2 regions of the Mesorhizobium sp. WSM4989 genome follow, and region 1 is predicted to be linked to the other one. Evidence: riboswitches for the same ligand, from Rfam matches in the RefSeq annotation. Region 1 holds a riboswitch; the other holds the start of a gene.
What was found. Region 1 has a riboswitch for glycine ahead of P9217_RS27130 (D-amino acid dehydrogenase). Riboswitches for the same ligand answer to the same signal wherever they lie in the genome.
Positions count from the first base shown of each region.

Region 2: linked by a shared signal. The riboswitch ahead of gcvT (glycine cleavage system aminomethyltransferase GcvT) and the one ahead of P9217_RS27130 (D-amino acid dehydrogenase) in region 1 are both predicted to bind glycine.

Region 1 covers NZ_JARTVN010000004.1:494-5,029, forward strand. Annotated here, with positions in the region: partial or broken gene P9217_RS27125 (malate synthase G) at 1-952, opposite strand, end outside; gene P9217_RS27130 (D-amino acid dehydrogenase) at 970-2,214, opposite strand; glycine riboswitch at 2,259-2,364, opposite strand; gene P9217_RS27135 (mandelate racemase/muconate lactonizing enzyme family protein) at 2,526-3,689, opposite strand; gene P9217_RS27140 (LysR family transcriptional regulator) at 3,816-4,536, opposite strand, start outside.
Region 2 covers NZ_JARTVN010000002.1:1,612,461-1,616,996, forward strand. Annotated here, with positions in the region: gene gcvP (aminomethyl-transferring glycine dehydrogenase) at 1-898, opposite strand, end outside; gene gcvH (glycine cleavage system protein GcvH) at 915-1,283, opposite strand; gene gcvT (glycine cleavage system aminomethyltransferase GcvT) at 1,291-2,391, opposite strand; glycine riboswitch at 2,541-2,627, opposite strand; gene P9217_RS20505 (hypothetical protein) at 2,767-2,895, opposite strand; gene P9217_RS20510 (molybdopterin-binding protein) at 2,895-3,686, opposite strand; gene P9217_RS20515 (cytochrome b/b6 domain-containing protein) at 3,688-4,536, opposite strand, start outside.

The sequences.
Region 1 (4,536 bases):
TGCGGACAAAGGTCTTGCCGCCCTTGGTAATCTCTTCCGCCAGATCGCCCTTCATCAGACCGAGCCAGTTGCGGTAGACGACGACCTTGTCCTCGGCATCCACGGCGGCGACCGAATCCTCGCAGTCCTGGATGGTGGTCAGAGCGGCTTCGAGGATGACATCGGCGATGCCGGCCGGATCGGTCTTGCCGATCTGGTTGGCGCGGTCGATGACGATCTCGATGTGCAGGCCGTTCTTCACTAAAAGCACGGCCTCCGGCGTGGCGGCGTCGCCGCGATAGCCGACGAACTGTTTTGGATCGGCGAGCGTGGTGGCGCCGGCGCCCTCGCCCACCTTCAGCGCGCCGTTCGCCACCGAGAGCCCGTTGATGCCGGCCCATTTGCCGGTGGTCAGCGGCACCGACTGGTCGAGGAAATCCCTGGCCCAGGCGATCACCTTGGCGCCGCGCGTGGGGTTAAAACCTTTGCCCTTCTCGGCGCCGCCCGTCTCGGGAATGGCGTCGGTGCCGTAAAGCGCGTCATAGAGCGAGCCCCAGCGGGCATTGGCGGCGTTGAGCGCATAGCGCGCGTTCATCACCGGCACGACCAGCTGCGGCCCGGCGACGATGGCGATCTCGGGGTCGACATGGTCGGTCGAGACGCTGAAGGCCGGCCCTTCCGACACCAAATAGCCGATCTCCTTCAGGAAGCCCTTGTAGCCCTCCTTGTCGATCGGTGCGCCGTTGGCGCGGTACCAGCCGTCGAGCTTCTCCTGCATGGCGTCGCGCTTGGCGAGCAGCGCCCGGTTCTTCGGCGCCAGCTCATGCACGATGGCCGAAAAACCGGTCCAGAATTGTTCGGCGTCGATGCCGGTGCCAGGCGCGGCCTCCTCGGCCACAAAGTCATGGAGCTCCCGGGCCACTCTAAGGCCGTAAAGGGCCACGCTAGTTTCAAATCGGCTCATTGCGTCCATGACGGAGGCCCCTTGGATCAAGCCGCAGCGGCACCGGCGTTGAACTGAGCAGAGACGCTTTCGGCAACCATCTGGGCGGTCACGGCCGAAAGCGTCCAGCCCAGATGACCATGGCCGGTGTTGTAGAACACTCCCGGCTGACGTCCCTTCCCGATCCTCGGCATCATGTTTGGCATCATCGGCCTCAAGCCCGCCCAAGGCACGACCTTGTGAGTGTCAACCGCTGGAAAAAGCGTACGCATCCACTCCACCAGCGGGGCGACACGATCATTGCGGATATCGCGGTTTGCGCCGTTGAACTCGGCCGTTCCCGCTACGCGGAAGCGGTCTGGCCCGAGACGGCTGGTGACGATCTTGGCTCGATCGTCGAGAAGACTGACCCAAGGTGCGGCCCCCTGGCTGCCGTCGTCCTCAAGATCCACCGTGATCGAATAGCCCTTCACTGGATATACGTTGACGCGGTCGCCAAGGATCTTCGCGAAATGGCGACTGGCAAGTCCGGCGCAGACGACGATGCCATCAACGTCAATTTCCTCCGACGGGCCGTCCAGACCATTGCGAGTGTAACCGATACGGAACTTCCCATCGCGCACAATGCTTTCGACTGTGGCATCGAAGACGAAATTCGCTCCTCGCCGCTCGCAGGCCTTGGCGAGGCCGGAGGTGAACTTGTGGATGTCGCCCGTTGAATCCGAAGGGGTGTAGAAACCTGCATGGAAGCTGCCGTGCAGCGCCGGTTCGATCGACTTGATTTCCGATGCCGTTACGGGTCGGCGGTCAAGGCCCCCCTCGACGAGCATGGAATTCACCTTGAGCGCGTGCTGAAAACTCGATTTGTCCCAGTAGACGTGCAAAATGCCGCGACAGACGTGGTTGAAGTCGATCTTCTCGCGTTCGGCGATGGCAAACAGGTGCTTGCGTGCCTCGATCGCCAGCTGTGTGGTCTTGACGGTGTTCTGACGGTAGTTCGCTATGTTGGAAACGAATTCGGCCAGCCATGAATATTTGTGCCACGTGGGCGCCGGATTCATGAGCAGGGGCGCGTCACGGCGCATCATCCACTTGATGCCCTTGAGCATGGTCGACCAGTGGTTCCAGACCTCGGCATTGCTTGCGGAGAGCTGACCTCCATTGGCGAACGAGGTCTCCATGGCCGCATAGCGTTGCCGCTCGATGACGGTAACCGAGTAGCTACGTTCCAACAGGGCATAGGCAGTGGTGACGCCGGTGATACCGGCACCGATGACAGCTATATGGGGCATTGCGCTCTCCGCGATAGGATGGGTGCGGGTTCGATCCCGCGGCTCTTCCCCAATCTGTCGCTATACCTGAGAGCTTAACCGCGCAGGCGTGGCCCGTTCGGCGTTCCCCTTCGGTGGGCGCCTTCCGCGCCTCTCTCCAGATCGTTCAACGGCATGGTCACCTTTGCCTGAGAGTTTCCTGGGGGGTTGCTCCGTCGGCGTCGCCTATCGCTCAAGCGATAGGTCGATCTCTCCCATGCCGCCATTTTTGAACGCATGTTAGTCAGCTAATTGGTCGTCGGGTTCTCCAGCTCCTGCCTATGCGACATCGCCTAGTTGCTCGAGCGATAGTCGAACAGCCTGTAGGGTTCCAACCGCTTTGCCTCGACCGTGGCGCCAAGACCCGGTTCTGACAGGACTTCGAGATAACCGTCCTTGATGCGATCCTCTGGAGCATTAGCAAGAACCTGCACATACCCGTCCGACTGGGGAAGATACGGATAGATCTCGAGCGGCATCGAATTGGCGCACGCCGCCCAGACCTGGAGCGAAGCCGCAGTGCAAAGCGTAGACGCGCAGTTGTGAGGCGATACACGCGCGTTGTAGGCCTCGGCCATGGCTGCGATCTGAACGAGTTCGAAGACGCCGCCGCAGTTGCCGACATCCGGCATCACCACATCGATCGCACCGGTGTCCAAAAGGTTGCGGAATCCATTGCGTGTGTAGACGCGCTCGCCGGCGGCAATCGGAAAGCGGAAACGCCCGGCAAGGTTCTTGAGACCAGCCAGATTGAACGCATCAAGGGGCTCCTCGACCCACATGACCTTCAATTCTTCACAGAGATCGAGGATGCGCAGCAGCTGGTCATTGCTGAGGCCACCGGACAGGTCGATCATCAACTCCGCTTGATCACCCACGACTTCCTTCAGGTTGCGAATGCGATCGACGGCGCGTGTGAACTCCTCTGGCGACAGCATACGGCGCTGAACATGTGTCAGCGTCCGGCCAGGTTGCTGCGTAGCCAGAGGATAACTTTTCAAAATCCTGTAACCGTCCTTCAAAGGCCGCTCAGCAGCCTTGGCCCATTCGACGGCATCGTTGCAGTGGTAGTTCCACCCGTTGGCATAGACCTGAGCCTTCGGCTCGAAGGAACCACCGAAGAATTCGTAGACTGGCATCCCGGCAGCCTTGCCCTTGATATCCCACAGGGCCTGGTCGATCGCACTGATAGCTGCAAACGAGATCGCGCCGCCGCCCTTGGTCCAGAATGAATTGTCGTAGAGATGGTGATAGACGTGCCGTGGGTAACGCGGATCGGCGCCAATCACCCGGTGAGCGTAGTCCGATATCATGCCAACGGCTGCCCGAGCGCCTAGACCATAAGCGACCGCCGCCTCACCCCATCCGGTGATGCCCTCGTCGGTCTCTACCTCAACCAGAACCGGGCGCACGCCGCCCGTGGGGATATGATAGGCACGGATGTTGGTGACGCGCATTGGAGGTTCCTCTAGCAAGGGAGACCTGAACATGCGCGTTGCTGATCATAAGAGCAAAATCGAAATCTTGATACCCGCATAAGCAATTCTTATGGCGAGACCAAATTCCTCCCGCACCTCGACAACCTAAGCGTCAGAAGCCGTGGCTTCAAAGGTCTGGTGCTTGCTGAGCTCCACGCGCAGGGCCTCGTAGCTCTGATCCGCCATGTGGGACCATGGCCGGTACCGCGTCCGCATCAGGTAGTATGGCGAGGGCTCGATACCTTCGAGCGCCCGGCATTCCGCGGGCAGGGTGTTGCGAGTCAGAGCTAGAAGCGTGCTGCACGTGATAGCATCGGCAATCGCGACGCTGCCACCAAGGACCGCGTAGCAGGCCATCGGAAAAAAGCTTCCGAACTCTACCCTCGGCGAACCGAGCTTCGCCCTCACAGCCTGTGCCGCTAGGTTTTCCTCGTACAGAGAGCAGATCTCAAGTCCGGCCAAATCCTGCAGAGAAAGGCTTGAACCTCGATTCGCGACAAGCCCCTTAGGGTAAATTGCGCAGACCGGAACATGAAAGACCTCGGAATCGAAAAGAGGGGATCCCAACGGAATCTCTCTGATGCCCAGATCGGTTATCGCGATGTCATGTCTCTGGTTCTCCATCTCCAGCACAATGGAGTCAGACGAGCCGTTCATGACCCTGAATTCCTGTCCACTCGCCGCGAGTTTTGTGATCGCGTGAGGCACAAGGTGAGTCGCCAGGTTACTGGACGCTATGATGGAAATCCGCGGCACTGGAAACGCGTCCAGTCGGTTGAACCGACCGCGAATTTCGCGAAGCTGCTGCATCACGGGGTTTATTTGT
Region 2 (4,536 bases), on a different contig from region 1:
GGCGGCCCTTGCTGTCGGTCGACTGGCCGACGAGGCGGCCGGGCATTAGACGGGTGAGCTTGTCGGAGACGGCGCAATAGGCCGCGTGCGGGCCGCCAAAGCCCATCGGCACGCCGAAGCGCTGCATCGGACCGACGGCGATGTCGGCACCGAGCTTGGCCGGCGCATCCGTCAACGTAAGCGCGAGCGGGTCGGCGATGAAGACGACCAGAGCGCCAGCGGCACGGGCCTTCTCGATCGCCGCCTTGTGGTCGCCATAGACGCCGAAAGTGTCCGGCCAGGAGACGAGCAGGGCGGCGGTGTTGTCGTCGATGGTCTCGCCGTCGACCTCGGTGCCGAGCGGTTCGGCGCGGGTGCGCACGACATCGAGCGTCTGCGGATGCGGCGTGCCGGCAAGCGCCACCTTGGTGCGCTTGTCGCGGTGATGGCGCAGTGCGATGCCGACCGCTTCGGCAACGGCGGTGGCCTCGTCGAGCAGCGATGCCGACGCCACCGGCAGGCCGGTCAGCTCGGCAACCAGGGTCTGGAAATTGAACAGCATCTCCAGCCGGCCCTGACTGATCTCGGCTTGGTAAGGCGTGTAGGCCGTGTACCAGGCCGGGTTCTCGAACATGTTGCGCTGGATGACCGGCGGCACATGGACGCCGTGATAACCGGCGCCGATGAAGCTCTTCAGCACCGTGTTCTTCACCATCATCGCCGACAATTCGGCCAGTGCTTCGGCTTCGCTGGCCGGAGTGGGCAGGTTGAGCGGCAGGTCGAGGCGGATCGATCTCGGCACGGCCTGGCTGATCAGCGTTTCGACGGACGGAACGCCGATGGTGGCGAGCATGGCCCTGACATCGTTGACACTGGGGCCGATGTGACGGGCCGAGAAAGGAATGGGTGCTGCGGTCATTTCCAAGATCCTGGTATCAGCCGATATGGGCTTTGTAGGCGGCCTCGTCCATGAGGCTGTCGAGTTGGCTTGCGTTGGAAAGCTTCATCTTCCAGAGCCAGCCATCGCCGGTCGCCGCCGAATTGACCAATGAAGGGTCCGACGACAGTGCTGTGTTGGCTTCGGTGATCTCGCCGTCGACCGGCGCATAGACGTCAGAGGCCGCCTTGACGGATTCGACGACTACTGCAGTGTCGCCCTTCGCGAGCTTGCGGCCGATTTCCGGCAGTTCGACGAAGACGAGATCGCCGAGCTGCTCCTGCGCATAGTCGGTGATGCCGACGGTGGCGACGCCGCCTTCGACGCGCAGCCATTCATGATCCTCAGTAAAATAGGTATTTGCCATCGGAATATCATCCTTTGCGGTAGCGATGTGGCGTGAAGGGCAGCGAAGTGATATCGATCGGGATCCTGGTCCCGCGGACGTCGGCGAATAGTCTGATGCCGGGCTTGGCCAGCGCATTGTCGACATAGCCCATGGCGACCGGGTGGCCCGTCGACGGGCCGAAGCCGCCCGAGGTCACGTGGCCGGCCGCATTGCCGTCGGCATCGACAAGCGCGGCGCCGGCGCGCACCGGCTGACGACCATCGGGCTTCAGGCCAACCCGCTTCTGAGACGGCCCGCGCTCGAGGATCGAGCGCAGCGCGTCGGCGCCGATGAAGTGACCGGAAGCGCGGAGCTCCTTAGGGATCGCCCACATCAAACCGCCGCTCGCCGGATCGGTCTCGGGTGTCAGATCCTGGCCATGCAGGCAGAGCCCGGCCTCGAGCCGCAGGCTATCGCGGGCGGCAAGGCCGATCCATTGCACGCGCTCATCCTGCAGCAGCTTGCCGACGAGATCGCGGGCATCCGCTTCCGGCAGCCCGATCTCGAATCCATCCTCGCCGGTGTAGCCGGAGCGGCTCATGAACCAGTTTTGCCGGGGCTCGACACCATGCATGAACAGCAGCGAGCCCGTTTCGATACCGGCTCGCGAAAGGGCCGCCCAGGCATCCGGGCCCTGGATTGCCAGGAAGACGCGGTCGAGCGGCTCGACCTTGGCATCGAAATCCGCGGCCAACGCACGCAGATGCCTTTCATCCTCGGCCGCATTGCCGGCGTTGGCCACCACGATGAATCGGCCATCGTCAAGACGCGTGACGATCAAGTCGTCAATGACGCCGGCGGCCTCGTTGAGGAAGAAAGTGTATTTGGATTGGGCAATTTCCATCGCGCCGGCGTCGAGCGGGCAGGCGCGGTTGAGTAGGGCGGCGGCGCCCGGGCCGCCGACCTCGAACAGCTTCATATGCGAGATGTCGAACAGGCCGGCATGCTCGCGCGTGTGGAGGTGCTCCTTCATCACGCCGGCCGGATAGGTCAGCGGCATCGACCAGCCGGCAAAAGCGCCGAAACGCGCGCCCGCGGCGCTATGCAAATCCTCGAGGGGTAGATGTTTGGTGTCTTCGCCGGTCATGTCTTCTCCAGAGTCGCACGCAATCGACCGCCATTAGCGGTCTAGTCCGTGCCCCTCTGTCTGAAGCCTGAGAGACTCGCGCCCCGTAACTCTGTCGGCAGCGCTTACACCTTCGGCGCGGGAAGATTCCCGACTTTCCAGAGTTGTCTTTCCCGTCCACGGTTCTTTTGCCTGAGAGATTTCGGGCGATTTCCCCTTCGGCGACAGCTTGCGCTGTTCTCTCCCGCAAACAGGTAGGACTCAGTCACCTGAGCCCTCGACGCGCCATCCATAGCCCGTCGGCGACACCTTGTCACCTCCCAGCGACATATCTCTCGGCAGCCGACGCCGATGACAACACCCGATCTGGTCTGAACGGCGGCCCAGCAAGGCGGCCTAGTCGCCCGAGGCCATCGTCTTGCAAAGGATGATGTTGGAATGGCCGATTGTCGCCGTGAGGCTTTTCTCAATCGCGTTGAACTCGGCTGACGCAAGATCGTGCTCGGCCTGCAGGCGAAGCACCATCAAATACCAGCATACCAGTCGTAGCCATTGTCTTCCCAATAGCCGCCGCGACCGCCGCCGACATTGGCGAAGCCGTCGACCAGCTCGATCTTGTAGAGATATTTCGGCATCTTGTAGCCGAGCTGGCGCTCGACCCGCACCCGCAGCGGCGCGCCGTTCTCGACCGGCAGCGGCTTGCCGTTCAAGCCGTAGGCCAGGATCGTTTGCGGATGGCGGGCATCGATCAGGTCGATGCTGCCGTAATATTTGATGTCGCCAGACAGGCTTTGGTCGATCGTGTCGAGGCAATGGAACATGACGTAGCGCGCCTGCGGCTTGACGATGGCCTGATCGAGCACCAGCGAGAGCGGCGTGCCGGTCCATTTGGCGATGCAGCTCCAGCCTTCAACGCAGTCGTGGCGGGTGATCTGGGTGCGGCTCGGCATGTTCTGCAACTGCTCGCGGGTGAGCGACAGCGGTTTTTCGACGAGGCCGGTCACCTCCAGGCGCCAGTCGGCGAAATTGTTGGCGAGAAGACCCTTATAGGTGTCGTCGTCAGGCGCGGTGACGCCGTTCGGCCGCTGCGGCTGGCGGATGTCGGCCTCGCTGAATTCCGGTGCCAGCGCGTCCCGGCCGGCAAGCAGGCGCTGCGCGCGGTATGTCAGCCCGTTGGCGTTTTCGAGGAAGCTGCGCAGCCCGCTGCCGACGCCCAGACCGCTGTCGAAGGCATCGCAGCCGGACAGCGCGATGCCTGACAGACCGAGGCTGGCGGAGGTCAAGAACTTCCGGCGGCTAATCTGGAATTTTGCCATGTCAGGCGCTCCTCTCGGTTGCCTGGTCGTGCTTTGCGGGCGGGTCGGTGCGATACCAGCCGGTGATGATCGAGCGCAGCTCGTTGATCGGACCGGCAGCCACGATCATCAGCATATGGACGACGAAGAAGAGCACGAGCAACACCATGACAATGAAGTGGATGGTGCGAGCCGTCTGCCGACCGCCCAAGATTTCATTGAGCCAGGGAAGCACCGAATTCATGCTCGGCGACATCGCAAGCCCGGTGATGATCATCAGCGGCAACAGCACGAAGAGCACGCCGCCATAGGCCATTTTCTGCAGCGTGTTGTATTCGCGCGCGTGGTGGAATTTCAGCCTCGCATGGTCGAGGATGTCGCGCGGCAGCTTGCGCAAGTCATCCAGGCGAGGGGCAAGATCGCGACGGATATGGCCGTTGATCAGGCTCGCCACCAGCCAAATGAGCAGTGTTGCGCTCAGCACCCAGGCGAAGAAGAAATGCACGACGCGGGCCGTGCCGAGGTCGTAGTAGGACGGGATCGTCGCCCAGGACGGAAAGGCGCGCGGCGTTTCCTGTCCGGGAGGGCCGGACCAGCCGAGCACGCCGGTGGTGTCGAAGCGATGCCCGAAGATTTTGGTAAAGCCGCGCGGTCCGCCGTCTGTGTTTTCGGCGCCGATCTCGAGGATCGTATTGTTGTATTGGAAGCCCGATTCCTTGCCGATGTAGAGTTGCGGGCGCGCGTTGAAGATCTGCAGGCCCGAAAGCAGCATGAAGAACAGCGAGAACGCCCAGAGCCAATGGGTCAGGCGCGTCCAGCCCGATTGCCGGTAAATCAGCGTCGGGTCCTTCGGCGTGGATGCTTCTACCTC